One region of the Bradyrhizobium sp. B025 genome, then DNA from elsewhere that is predicted to be linked to it. Evidence: predicted binding sites of a transcription regulator. Region 1 holds the regulator's gene; each other region holds the start of a gene.
What was found. The regulator LexA, encoded in region 1, represses DNA repair genes until DNA is damaged. The targets are predictions, from matches to a motif close to TGTTCNNNNTGTGTTCNG.
Positions count from the first base shown of each region.

Region 2: the regulator LexA is predicted to act here: its motif matches at 1,699-1,716, upstream of ACE10W_RS37980 (DNA recombination protein RmuC).
Region 3: the regulator LexA is predicted to act here: its motif matches at 1,414-1,431, upstream of ACE10W_RS35060 (ribonuclease T2).

Region 1 covers NZ_CP170150.1:4,626,669-4,631,361, forward strand. Annotated here, with positions in the region: gene ACE10W_RS21395 (alpha-hydroxy acid oxidase) at 1-408, shown strand, start outside; gene ACE10W_RS21400 (HAD family phosphatase) at 423-1,049, shown strand; gene ACE10W_RS21405 (hypothetical protein) at 1,215-1,433, shown strand; gene glp (gephyrin-like molybdotransferase Glp) at 1,657-2,868, shown strand; gene lexA (transcriptional repressor LexA) at 3,044-3,739, shown strand; gene ACE10W_RS21420 (hypothetical protein) at 4,027-4,227, shown strand; gene ACE10W_RS21425 (hypothetical protein) at 4,421-4,693, shown strand, end outside.
Region 2 covers NZ_CP170150.1:8,037,166-8,041,858, forward strand. Annotated here, with positions in the region: gene fmt (methionyl-tRNA formyltransferase) at 1-908, opposite strand, end outside; gene def (peptide deformylase) at 1,052-1,576, opposite strand; gene ACE10W_RS37980 (DNA recombination protein RmuC) at 1,748-2,950, shown strand; gene ACE10W_RS37985 (MFS transporter) at 3,143-4,516, shown strand; gene ACE10W_RS37990 (hypothetical protein) at 4,663-4,693, opposite strand, start outside.
Region 3 covers NZ_CP170150.1:7,413,955-7,418,647, reverse strand. Annotated here, with positions in the region: gene ACE10W_RS35065 (23S rRNA (adenine(2030)-N(6))-methyltransferase RlmJ) at 1-526, opposite strand, end outside; gene ACE10W_RS35060 (ribonuclease T2) at 651-1,367, opposite strand; gene ACE10W_RS35055 (hypothetical protein) at 1,489-1,953, opposite strand; gene ACE10W_RS35050 (hypothetical protein) at 2,135-2,428, shown strand; gene ACE10W_RS35045 (DUF3617 family protein) at 2,473-3,003, shown strand; gene ACE10W_RS35040 (ATP-binding protein) at 3,052-4,440, opposite strand; gene ACE10W_RS35035 (response regulator) at 4,461-4,693, opposite strand, start outside.

The DNA.
Region 1 (4,693 bases):
GGCGTCGAATGGATCTACGTCTCCAACCATGGCGGCCGCCAGCTCGATCACGGCCGCGGCGCCATGCATGTGCTGCCTGAGATCGTCGAGGCCGTGAAGGGCCGCGCCAAGATCATGGTCGATGGCGGCTTCGGCCGCGGCACCGACATCGTCAAGGCGATCGCGGCGGGCGCCGACCTCGTCGGCATCGGCCGGTTGCAATGCTGGGCGCTGGCGGCGGCCGGCGAAGCCGGCGTGACGCGGATGCTGGAGCTTCTGGAGGACGAGGTGCTGCGCTGCCTCGGCCTGTTGGGCGCCACCTCGTTCACCGAGGTCAACAAGTCCTGCCTGCACCAAGCCACCGCGACGAACGCGCCGAGCGTGTTCAGCGCGTTCCCGCTGTTCGACCACGAACCTTACCGGTACTGATCCGAAAGGACGCAATGACCTCGCTCTCTCCCGGCAGCGCGGATGCGCTTCTGTTCGACCTCGGGCGCGTCGTGCTCGACATCGATTTCTCCAAGGCGATCGCCTGCTGGGCGGGACACGCCGGCTGCAAGCCGGAGGCGATCATTGCCCGCTATGTGCGCGACAGCGAGGCGTATCGGCTGCACGAGGTCGGCAAGATCAGCGACGAGGAGTATTTCGCCTCGCTACGCACCTCGCTCGGGATCGGCATCTCGGATGCGCAATTCCTCGAGGGCTGGAACGCGATCTTCGCGGGTGAAATGCCCGATGTCGCGGAGCTGTTGCCGCGTGCGGCGAAGCAGATGCCGCTCTACGCCTTCTCCAACACCAACCAGCCGCATGTCGACCATTTCTCGAAGGAATACGCCGACCTGCTCGGCCATTTCCGCGAGCTGTACCTGTCGTCCAGCATCGGCCTGCGCAAGCCGGACGCGGCGGCGTTCGACCATGTCGTGGCGGCCATCGGTGTGCCCGCCAGGCGCATCGTGTTCTTCGACGACCTCGCCGAAAACGTCGAGGGAGCGCGGGCGCGCGGATTGACCGCGGTGCATGTGACCTCGCCCCGCGATGTCGGCGACGCGCTCGAGGCGCTGGGAATCTGATCGAGACGCATCGGCCGGCGGGTGAAACCGGGGAGCTCCCGGAACCGATCTGGCCGAGATGAGGAACCAAATCGCTTTGTACATTTTTATACAGAGTTCCGGGAACGGAATGCCCGCTTCCGGACTCTTGAGTCCGTTGGGACTTCTACAGACGGACGTATCATCGTGTTGGGCAAAACCTACCTCACCAAACAAGCCTCTCTTCTGCTCGAATTCGCCAGAACGACTTCGGATTCTGACCTCTCCGCCAAGCTGATCAGCAAGGCCGCCGACCTGAAATCCCAGGCCGATCCGCTGCCCGACAAGGATCAAGGCCCCAAGCCCCCTGACGTGGCTCCCGACGTGGCGCCGGACCTCCGTCCGGACCGCCAGACCGGTCGATGACCGATGCTGGCCGTGGCTCCCGTCATTGTCGTCCTTGCCATGGCCACGCTCGTTCCCGTCTTTCTCGTCCGTCAGATCATGCCGCGGCAAAGCTGACGGTCCCTCATGACTGGACGGATCAAGCAGGATAAATCCTGATCCGGTCCCATTTTGCTTCATCGCCCGCGCTCGGCTAGAACTCTTGCCGCCCATTCGTCCAGACTTTCCGAGCAGGAGTTTCGCCGTGGCCTTGATGCCGGTTTCTGACGCGCTCGCCGCGGTGCTGGCCGGCGCGGAGCCGCTGCCTGAAGAGATGATTCCCCTCGACGAGGCCTACCACCGCGTGCTCGCGCGCGACGTCGCGGCGCGGCGTACCCAGCCGCCCGAGGCGATGTCGGCCATGGACGGCTACGCCGTGCGCGCAGCCGATGCGGCCAGGGTCGACGCGCAGCTCACCATGATCGGCGAGGTCGCGGCGGGCCGGCCGTTCGCGGGAGCGGTCGGCGCCGGCGAAGCGGTGCGAATCTTCACCGGCGGCGTCGTTCCCGCCGGCGCGGACGCGGTCGTGATCCAGGAGGATACGGTCGCCGAGGGCAAGCGCATCACGATCAAGGAAGCCGCTATCGCCGGTCGGCACATCCGGCCCGCCGGCGTCGACTTCCGCGAGGGCGACGTGCTCCTTCGCAAGGGAACCCGGCTCACCGAGCGCGACCTCGCGCTCGCCGCCGGGATGAACCATCCAGACCTGCCCATCCGCCGCCGTCCGAAGGTCGCGATCCTCGCCACCGGCGACGAGCTGGTGATGCCGGGCACCACGCCGGGCCCCGGCCAGATCGTCTATTCCAACGGCTATGCCCTGCACGCCCTCGCCCGCCAGGAGGGCGCAGATACCATCGACCTCGGCGTTGCCGCCGATACGCTGGAGGCCACCACAGCCGGCATCCGCCGTGCCCGAGAGAGCGGCGCCGACATCCTGATCACGATCGGCGGCGCCTCGGTCGGCGACCACGATCTGGTCCAGCAGGCGCTGAAGGCCGAAGGCATTGCGATGGCGTTCTGGAAGATCGCGATGCGGCCGGGCAAGCCGATGATGCACGGCCGGCTAGGGGCGATGGGGGTGATCGGCCTGCCCGGCAATCCCGTGTCGTCCTATGTGTGCGGCTTCCTGTTCATGGTGCCGTTGATTCGCGCCCTGTCGGGCCGCGCCGTGATTCACCATCGTCGCGAGCGCGCCGTGCTCGGCCGCGATGTCGGCGCCAATGACCAGCGCGAGGACTATCTTCGTGCGCGCCTGGAGCGGCGCGACGACGGCATGCTTGTCGCCCTTCCCGTCAATCATCAGGATTCCTCGCTGCTTGCGAATCTCGCTGCGGCGCAGGCACTTCTCGTGCGCGCGCCGTTCGCGCCGAAGGCCGAGGCAGGCGCGCCTTGCGAGGTGCTGCGACTGCCCGCCTGAACGCACTGGTCCTGCGCGTTCCGCGAACTTTGTCGCGTTCACGGTAAATTAAGCAGTTGCGGAACACATATCGAACATATAGTGTCCGTTCATGATTTGTTTCGAGCATCTGGCGGCTCGCCGCTGAATTCACCGTCTCGGAATCGAACGACATCAACCGGGGGATTTGGTCGAGATGTTAACGCGCAAACAATACGAGCTTCTGCGATTCATCAGCGAGCGTTTGAAGGAAAGCGGTGTGCCGCCCTCCTTCGACGAGATGAAGGACGCGCTCGACCTGCGCTCGAAGTCGGGCATCCATCGCCTGATCACCGCACTGGAGGAGCGCGGCTTCATCCGGCGCCTGCCCAACCGGGCCCGCGCGATCGAGGTGATCAAGCTGCCCGAGCTGCAGGCCGCCGCTGGCAACCGCCGTGGCTTCACGCCGAGCGTCATCGAGGGCAATCTCGGCAAGGTGCGAGCGAGCTCCAGCGCGGACGAGGGCGAACGCCCCGTCGCGGTGCCGGTGATGGGCCGCATCGCGGCCGGCACGCCGATCGAAGCGTTGCAGACCCGCAGCCACACCATCAGCGTACCGCCCGACATGCTCGGCTCGGGCGAGCACTACGCGCTCGAAGTGCGCGGCGACTCGATGGTCGAAGCCGGCATCCTCGACGGCGACATGGCGCTGATCCAGCGCAATGAGAGCGCCGACACCGGCGACATCGTGGTGGCGCTGATCGACGACGAGGAAGCGACGCTGAAGCGCTTCCGCCGCCGCGGCGCCTCGATCGCGCTCGAGCCCGCCAATGCGGCCTATGAGGTCCGCATCCTGCCGCCCAACCGAGTGAAGATTCAGGGCAAGCTGATCGGCCTGTACCGGAAGTACTGAGCATGATCCGGACTGGAGAGCCGCGTTAGCGCAAAGTGCGCAGCGGTTTTCCCTCGCGACAAGCGCAGGACGCGCTTGCGCGGAGATCATGCTCAAGCAATCACCTAAGCGCGGCCCGCCGGTTGGCGACCCGCGTCGTTGACGATTGGAGCGGACGATTGTCCGCTCCGGCTGGATAGTCTTTCTGGTTTTGCTCAGATTATCCGGCCCCTCTCTAGCGCTACATCCTCGCGACGCCGCACGAAGCCCTCATCGCTTCGTGGCCCTGGAGATCGAGGAGGCAATCAATGCGCAAGATCGTTTTGAGCACCGTCACGGTGGCGCTGATCGCAGCATCCGCGTCGGCATCGCAAGCCTTCGCCGCGCAGTCGCACCATGCCCGCAAGGCAACGCCGACGACGGCGAGCGAGCAATTGCGCAACGCCGTCGCGCAGCCGTCGCAACCCGCCTGGCAATATTCGGGCTGGTCGGCACCTGCTGGTCGCTGACGAAGATGCACGCCAAATGCACGGAAGCGGTTTTTGTTCCTGACGCATTTGAAAAAGATATTGTGATGGCAGCCTGCGAAGCCAAGCCGCAGATTTGCCTACAACCGAGAAGACGCTAACATGCTTCCACTCTGATAGAGGCCAGTGCCTCCGAAGGAGGCGCGGGTCGCTATCCCTGAATGAGGAGCACCCGATGTGTGACTACAGCCTGCATGCCGTCGCGACGCGTCCCGCACAAGTCGGCGAGACGATCGTCACGACCACCTTCCGCGGCACCTCGACGCGCGGCTTCGCCTCCGAGGCCGACATGTCCGTCGCGGTCTGCCTGCTGCCGGGAACGGAGCTCGCCTTCGCCGACAACGTCCGCTACGACAATCGCTGGATCTGGACGCGCACCATCAACTCCCGCGTCGGCAAGTTCGGCAAGATCGATCCGCACATTCCCGATCGCCATCATGACGCGATC
Region 2 (4,693 bases), 3.4 Mb from region 1:
GGCACACCACGCAAGAAGTCCGTGGCCTGCATCCGCGCCTTGCCTTCGCGCTGCAGCTCGATGATGCGGATCGCGCCCTCGCCGCAGGCGATGGTGAGCCGGTCGTCGAGCACCTCGCCCGGCGCGCCCGAGCCCTTGGCGAGCTCGCAGCGCAGGATTTTGACGCGCGCGTTCTCGCTGACGCCTGCGAGCTCGGCCCAGGCGCCGGGGAACGGCGACAGGCCGTGGATGTGGCGCAGCACCGCCCGTGCGGGCTTGGTCCAGTCGATCCGCGCCTCAGCCTTGTCGATCTTGGCCGCATAGGTGACGCCGTCCTCGCTCTGCTTCTTGAGCTGGAGCCCCCCGCGGTCGAGCGCGGCCATGGCGCGGACCATCAGGTCGGCGCCGAGGCGCGAGAGACGATCGTGCAGGTCGGCCGCGGTCATGGTGTCCGTGATCGCCAGCCGCTCGGCCATGGCGACATCGCCGGTGTCGAGGCCGACATCCATCTTCATCACCATCACGCCGCTTTCCGCATCATCAGCCATAATCGCGCGGTTGATCGGCGCGGCGCCGCGCCAGCGCGGCAAGAGCGAGGCGTGCAGATTGTAGCAGCCGAGCTTCGGCGCATCGAGGATGGCCTGCGGCAGGATCATGCCGTAGGCGACGACGACGGCGGCATCGGCGTCAAAGGCGCGAAATTCTTCCAGCGCCTCCTCTGTCTTCAGCGTCTTCGGCGTCAGCACGGGAACGCCGAGTCTTCGCGCGGCTTCCTCGACCGGGGTCGGCTGCAATTGCAGGCCGCGCCGCCCGCCCGGCTTCGGCGCGCGGGTATAGACGGCGACGATCTCATGGCCATGCGCGACGAGCTCGAGCAGCGTCGGCACGGAGAAATCGGGCGTGCCCATGAAGATCAGGCGAAGGGGCATCGGAAAAACCTGCGAGGAACGTGATCCAATTACTGTCATTCCGGGGCGGCTCGAAGAGCCGAACCCGGAATCTCGAGATTCTCAGGTGCGCAATTGCGCACCATAGTTCGATGCTGTGCATCGCCCCGGAATGACGGAGAACCTCACTCCGCGCGCTTGGCGGCTTTCTCGAACTTCTTCAGCACGCGGTCGCGCTTCAGCTTCGACAGATAGTCGACGAACAGGACGCCGTTGAGGTGGTCGATCTCGTGCTGGATGCAGGTGGCGTAGAGGCCTTCGGCGTCCTCCTCGTGCACCTTGCCGTCGAGATCGGTGAAGCGCACGCGCACCTTCGCAGGCCGCTCGACCTCCTCGTAATATTCGGGGATCGACAGGCAGCCTTCCTCGTAGACCGACAATTCCTCGGACGAGGCGATGACTTCCGGATTGATGAAGACGCGCGGCTCCGGCTTAGTCTCGCCGTTCTCGTCGCGCTTGGCGAGGTCCATGGTGATCAGCCGCAGCGGCTGGGCGATCTGGATCGCCGCCAACCCGATGCCGGGCGCGTCGTACATGGTCTCGAACATGTCGTCGGCAAGCTTGCGGATCTCCGTCGTGACCTTCTCGATCGGCTTGGAGACCAGACGCAGCTGCTTGTCGGGCAGGATGATGATTTCTCTGAGGGCCATGGCGGGCGATTTAAGCCGGGCGCGACAAGCGGTCAATGAGGCCCGGAACGCGTTAACGATCCGCTAACCATAAAACTTCAGCTTTCGTTAACCATAAAAATTAACGGGGCATTTACCATAAATGTTCGCTATTCGTTCGTGCCGGCAGCCGAATCGGCTAGAAGGACAGGCATGAACGAGATCATTTTCGTGGCTGGCGACTGGCCGGTGCGCACGATCGACGCGCTGATCGGCTTCGGCGTCCTGGTCCTCATCCTGCTGGTTGTGATCGCCGTGGTCATTGCACGCTCGGGGCGGCGCGGGGCGGAACTCGCGATGGCGAATGCGATCCGCGCCGACGAGCTCGAGGAGCGCATCAGCCAGATGCTGCACGCCCAGAGCGAGGCTTCGGGCCGGGTCGATGCCATGACCCAGGCGCTGGCCGGCCGCCAGGCCGAGATGGCACGGGCGGTCAACGAGCGGCTGGATTCGGTGACCCATCGCGTCGGCCAGTCCATGGAGCACTCGACCCGCAACACCATGGAGAGCCTGCACGCCCTGCACGAGCGGCTCGGCATCATCGACAACGCGCACAAGAACCTCACCGACCTCACCACGCAGGTGACGACCTTGCGCGACGTGCTCGCCAACAAGCAGTCGCGCGGCGCCTTCGGCCAGGCCCGGATGGAGGCGATCGTCCAGGACGGCTTGCCGAAGGGCGCCTACGAGTTCCAGTTCACGCTCTCGACCGGCAAGCGGCCGGACTGCGTCGTGTTCCTGCCCGACCAGCGCCCGCTCTGCATCGACGCGAAGTTTCCGCTCGAGGCGATGACCGCGCTGCACGACGCCCGCACCGACGAGGAGAAGCGCATCGCCACGCAGCGGCTGCGCGGCGACGTGATGAAGCATGTCAGCGACATCGCGGAAAAATATCTCGTCACCGGCGAGACCCAGGAGATGGCGCTGATGTTCGTGCCGTCGGAATCGGTCTACGCCGAGATCCATGACGGCTTCGACGACGTGATCCAGAAGGCCTATCGCGCCCGCGTCGTGCTGGTGTCGCCCTCGCTGCTGATGCTGGCGATCCAGGTGATGCAGCAGATCATGAAGGACGCGCGCATGCGCGATGCCGCCGACCAGATCCGCACCGAGGTCATCAAGCTCGGCGACGATCTCGGCCGCCTGCGCGACCGCGTGCTGAAGCTCCAGAAGCATTTTGCCGACGTGAACGAGGACGTCCGCCAGGTGCTGATCTCCGCCGACAAGATCGAGAAGCGCGCCGGACGGATCGAGGAGCTGGATTTCAGCAAGGCCGATACGCCCGCGGAGGGCCCGCACCTGGTGGCGACGGGCGCGGCCGAGTTGTTCCCGAGGAAGCTCCAGGCGGGGGAGTAGATTTTTTAGCACACTGTCATGCCCCGCGAAGGCGGGGCATCCAGTACGCCGTGACAGTCGTTGTTGAGCCGAAACGCCCGTGAGTACTGGATCGTCCGCCTTCGCGGACGATGACGTCGAGGATGTTGAAGGCTCTCCCGCCTCACGGCTACCGCGAGAGTCTTTTCCCCCAGAATCTGCTAACACCTCCCCATGACCGCACCCGACGCGACCTCCGGAACCGTCCAAACCAGCGCTGATGCCCCCGCCGCCTCCTGGCGCGACAGCCTTGCCGTGTACCTGCAACCGCGCGTGCTGATCGTGCTGTTTCTCGGCTTCTCGTCCGGCCTGCCGCTGGCGCTGTCGGGCTCGACGCTGCTGGTGTGGATGCGCGAGGCCGGGGTCGATCTCGGAACCATCGGGCTGTTTGCGCTGGTCGGCACGCCCTACACGCTGAAATTTTTGTGGGCGCCGCTGGTGGACGCGCTGCATGTGCCGCTGTTCACGCGCGCGTTCGGACGGCGCCGCGGCTGGCTGCTGTTCTCGCAGCTGCTGCTGATCATCGCCATCCTGCTGCTGGCGCTGACCGATCCCGCGCGCTCGCCGTTCTACGTCGCGCTCGGCGCGTTGCTGGTGGCGACGACGTCCTCGACGCAGGACATCGTGGTCGACGCCTTCCGCGTCGAGAGCCTGCCGGAGAGCGAGCAGGCCGCCGGCATGGCATCCTATGTCGCGGCCTATCGCATCGGCATGCTGGTCTCGACCGCGGGCGCGCTGTTCATCGTCTCCGGTTTCGAGAGCACCGGCATTTCGCGCACATCAGCCTGGATGTGGGGCTATGTGGTGATGGCGGCGATGGTGCTGATCGGCACGATCACCGCGCTGGCCGCGACCGAGCCCGAGCAGTCGGTGCGGGCGGAAGCCGCAACGCAGGCCGATACGGCGTTCGCGCGCGTGCTGCACGCGGCGATCGGCGCGTTCTCGGAATTCCTGGCGCGCAAGGACGCGCTCGCCGCGCTTGCCTTCGTCGTGCTGTTCAAGTTCACCGACGCCTTCTCCGGCACCATGACGGCGCCGTTCGTGATCGACCTCGGCTTCTCCCGCAACGACTATGCGGCGATCGTGAAGGGCGTCGGCCTTGCGGCGACGCTGATCGGCGGCTTTGCCGGCGGCTTCCTTGCCCGACGCTACCCGCTGGCGACGTGCTTGTGGATCGGCGGCGTGGTGCAGGCGCTCGCCAACCTCTCCTTCTCCTGGCTGGCCTTCGTCGGCACCAGCCAATGGGCGCTCGCCTTCGCCATCACAGCTGAGAATTTCACCAGCGCCATCGGCACCGTGATCTTCGTCGCCTATCTCTCCGCGCTGTGCCAGAACCCGCTGCACACGGCGACGCAATACGCGCTGCTGACCGCGCTCGCCGCGGTGGGACGCACCTATCTCTCGTCGGTGGCCGGCTATGTCGCCAAGGCGACCGGCTGGCCGCTGTTCTTCGTGATCTGCGTGCTGGTGGCGATCCCGAGCCTGATCCTGCTGACATGGCTGCAGAAGCGCGGGCATTTCGAAGAGCTGGGGCCGGTAAGGGTGTGACCACCACTGCTGTCATGCCCCGCGAAGGCGGAGCATCCAGTATTCCAGAGACAGTTGTGATTGACCGAGAAGCCGCGGGGTACTGGATCGCCCGCCTTCGCGGGCGATGACACCGGAGTTGTGGAGAAGGCGTCGCGAATCACCCCCTATTGCTTCTTGATGATGCTCCACTTCGTG
Region 3 (4,693 bases), 2.8 Mb from region 1:
CGAACTCGTTCTTTGCCTCGAACGGCGGGTCGATCAGCACGAGCCCGCGCCGCTCCTTCGGCGGCACGAAGGCCGGCAGTGCCACCCAGCCGTCGAGATCGACCACGCGTGCCTGCTCGTCGCGGCGCAGCACGTCGATCAGCGCCTTGCGTGCCTTCGGCTCGAGTTCGCAGGCGACGAGGCGGTCCTGCGGCCTGAGCAGGCCGCGCGCGATCAGCGGCGAACCCGGATAGGCCTTGAGCTCGCCCTTCGGATTGAAGGCGCGGACGATGTCGAGATAAGGCTTTGTCAGCGCCGCGGTCTCGTTCGACAGGCGCGCCTGCATCAGTCGCGCGATGCCGGTTAGCCATTCGCCACCGCGCCGCGCCTCGTCGCTTTCGAGATCGTAGAGGCCGGCGCCGGCATGGGTGTCGATGACGCGGAACGCCCCCGGCTTGTCCTGCAAATAAGTGAGGATGCGCGCCAGCACGATGTGCTTGATGACATCGGCAAAGTTGCCGGCATGAAAGGCGTGACGGTAGTTCATGGCGGAGAGTTACGACATCGCGCGATGAAAGTAACTCCCGTCATTCCGGGGCGGTACGTAGCACCGAACTGCGCACCATAGTTCACGCTTCGCGTGCCCCGGAATGACGGAGCTGATTTAGCAGCTACCCACCCCTGATCGGCGGCATCGTCACCTGGTCGCGGCGGCAGGCGCGGCGGTCCATCTCCTCGCAGGCGCGGAATTGCAGGTCCTTGCTGAGGCAGATGCGGACCTCGGACAGCCGCGTCCGGTTGCAGGTGACCGAGACGGCGGCGCTGCCGAGGCCCGGATTGGCCTTGATGAAGGCCTCCTCGACCTCGGCAGGCGCCACGGTCTTGGCCTGCGACAATTCGAGATATTCGGCCGGAATCTTGATGGCGGCGCGCGCTTTCCTGATCGTCTCGAAATAGCTGCGGTCGGCGAGCCCCGAGCAGGTGCCGTGCTTGTCCCACTCGTTGAAGATCAGGCCCGGCGCCGGCATCAGGTCGAGCATCGAGGAGACGATGCTGCGGTTCAGCCGCGGCGCCGGCCGCTGGCAATATTCCGGGAAGCCGTTCTCATATTGCGGCCACAGCCCGTGCACCACGAAGGAATAGGGCCGGCCGCTGCACTGGATCTGGGAGCGGCCGCCGCGCTCCGCCGCCTCCTCGCAGAAGGAGGGCGACCACGAGAGCGACAGCACATAGAAATCGAATTCGCCGGGCGCGTTCTGCCGCCTGTCCTGGGCTTTCGCGACGCCCGCCGGCAAGACCAGCCCGGCGGCAAGGGGCAGGGCAAAGGTCAAGGCCAAGGTCAGCGAGATCATCAGGCGGGAGAACGAATGCAATCTGGAATGAAACATGGCGACGCCCCTCAACTAGACTGTGCAATCGAGCCTAGCAGGCGATGAGAACATTTCAAGAACAAAATTCGGGCGGCGCCCGTGTCGGGCCGCTGGCTCGGTCCGAATCAGGGCTGTCGAATTACTGCTTGGCGGCGCGGCAGGCCGGATTGTAGGCCCAGTTGCGGTCGAGCCCGACCACGCACCATTCGACACCATTGCCGTAACCGGCGAAGCCGCCATCCTCGATGATCGAGAAATGCACCTTGCGCACCTTGCCGTCGTTGAGCATGGCCTCGCCGGTGCAATAACGGCGCGGAATATTGTCCGACTGCCAGGGCCGGAACGCGGTCTCGTGTACGGCGGAGAAGCCGGTGATCTTCAACGAGGAATTCCAGAAGGCGCTTTCCTTCTCCCAGAACTGGGTGGCGATCGTCGGCAGCGCCTTGTCGCAATCGGCGACATTGCCGTCATAGCGCGGTCCGCTCAGCCAGAAATTCAGCTCCAGCGGATTGGCGGCCCTGGCCTCACCGAGCGACAGCGCCCCGAACATGAGGCCGAGCACGGCGGCAAAGCGGAGCGATTTCAGGGAGGTCGAGGCGCGCATGGGCAATCCAGACAGATGATCTGCGGAGGTCGGACGGTGCCGCGAAGGGCGGGTGAGGTCAAGTGCAGCGCGGCAACACTTGGCCAGGAGTTGACCAGAACGTCGCATCCGACAGGGCTTCAGTTCTTTTCACTTCCGTCCCGGCACCGTAAACTGGCGCCAACCAATTGGAGTAACGGGAATGCGAATCATTGCGGCCGCGGGCCTTCTTGCCCTGGGTATGATGGCGGGCCAGTCGGCGCGCGCCGATATCCTTCCTGTGCCCCCGTTCAAGGGCAACGACACCGGCGGCATCATCGCCTATTCGATGGCCAATCAGGTCGATGCGCGGCAGGTCGCGGTCGATCATTGCGCGCGGTACGGCAAGGTCGTCAAATTCCTCGGCGTGCAGGCCTATGAGGGCGGCTACATCTCGTTCTCCTGCCGCTGGGTGCCCTATGGCGCCGCCAACCAGCCGATCCGCACGCTGTACTGAGGCGTTTTCGTAACGCAGCGATCTCTCAGCCGGGAGCTTCCCACATGACGCGCAAACTTGCTTTGCTCGGCTCGGCCCTTTGCCTTGTGGTGTCGGCAGGCGGCGCCAGTGCCGACGATCTGCCGGTGCGCAAGGCCGGCCTGTGGGAATTGAAGATGGTCAGGACCGGCTCGCAGATGCCGGAAATGACCATGCAGCACTGCACCGACGAGACCGTCGACAAGGAGATGAACAACAACGTCTCCCCGATGGCCAAGCAGATCTGCGCCAAGCAGGACATCAAGAAGACCGCGACCGGTTATGTCAGCGATTCCGAGTGCAGCGTCGCCGGCATCAGCACCACCTCGCACGCCGAGATCACCGGCGATTTCAACTCGGCCTACACGGTGAAGACGTCGTCACACGCGCAAGGCGGCGCCGCCGGCGCCGCGGGGCGCGACACCACCATGACGCTCGAAGCGAAATGGCTCGGCGCCTGCAAGCCGGACCAGAAGCCCGGCGACATCGTGATGCCCGGCGGCTTCAAGATGAACGTGCGCGACATGGACAAGCTGAAGGCGCTGCTGCCGAAGTAGGCGAGATTGTAGCCCGGATGGAGCGTAGCGAAATCCGGGCTACGGCAGTTACACCGGTATCCGCACGCTCGCCCTTAATCCGCCCATCGGGCTATCGCCCAGCGTGATGTCGCCGCCATGCGAGCGGGCGATGTCGCGGGCGATGGCGAGGCCAAGGCCCGTGCCGCCTTCGTCCTGGTTGCGGGCGTTGTCCAGCCGCAGGAACGGCTTGAACACCTCTTCGCGCAGATGCGCGGGGATGCCCGGGCCGTCGTCGTCGACCGTGACGGTCAGATAACGGTGATCGCGCTGGCCGGTGATGGCGATGCTCTTGCCGTAGCGCGCCGCATTGGTGACGAGGTTGGCGAGGCAGCGCTTGAACGAGGCCGGCTTCACCGTCACCACCGGCAATCCGTTGAATGCGACGGTTGCAGCGTGGCCGTGGCGTTCGGCATCGCTGCGCAGCTCCTCGAGCGCCTGCGCCATGTCGGTCGGCTGCGACTGCTCGCCGGAATCGCCACGGGCAAACGCAAGGTAGTCCTCCAGCATCATCGACATCTCGTCGACGTCCTTGCGCATGCCTTCGAGCTCCGGGCTGTCGCCGATCAGCGCCAGCTCGAGCTTGAAACGGGTCAGGATGGTGCGCAGGTCGTGGCTGACGCCGGCCAGCATCGCGGTGCGCTGCTCCATCGTGCGCTCGATGCGCGATTTCATCTCGAGGAAGGCGACCGCCGCGCGCCGCACTTCGCGCGCGCCGCGCGGCCTGAAGTTCGGCGCCTCGCGGCCCTTGCCGAAGCTTTCGGCGGCATCGGCAAGGCGCAGGATCGGCTTGATCTGGTTGCGCAGGAACAGCACTGCGACGATCAAGAGGATCGAGGACGTGCCGACCATCCAGAACAGGAAGATCTCCGAGTTCGAAGCGTAAGCGGCACTGCGCTGCGCGAACACGCGCATCACGGCGTCGTCGAGCTGGATGCGGATCTCGACGAGGTTGGAGCGGCCGACCGTGTCGATCCAGAACGAGCGCCCGATCTGGCGGCCGAGCTGCACCGACAGCGTCTGGTCGAGCAGCGAGAAGAACGGCTTTGGTCCTGGCGGCGGCATGTCGCCGGCGGGCAGGAAGTCGACCACGAGTCCGAGGCGTTGCTGCGCGATGCGGCGGATCTGGTCGCGGTCCTTGTCCTGCGGATAGCCCTTGTAGATGTCGATCAGCGCGGCGATGTCCTGCACCACTGCGGCCGACAGGCGGCGCGTCACCGTGTTCCAGTGCCGCTCCATGAACACGAAGGCGACGACCGATTGCAGGATCACCATCGGCACGATCATGATGAGGAGCGCGCGGGCATAGAGGCCGGTCGGCATCCAGCCCTTGAACGCATTGCCCATCCAGCCATTGGCGGCGGAGACGCGGCCGGCGGCGCTCTTCAGCAGCGTCAGGCCGGTATCGATCGTGCTCATCGGTCGCGTTTCACTGCGGTTTAAGGCGAGGCCACCAGGCGATAGCCGATGCCGCGCACCGCCTGGAGGAACAGCGGATTGGCGGGATCGGTCTCGATCTTGCGCCTGAGGCGGTTGATCTGCACGTCGACGGCGCGCTCGTTGACGCTGCCATTGCCGGTCAGTGCGCTGCGCGGCACGGTCTCGCCCGGCGTCTCAGAGAGAATCCGCAGCATCTCGCGCTCGCGGTCGGTGAGGTGAATGACCTCTTCGC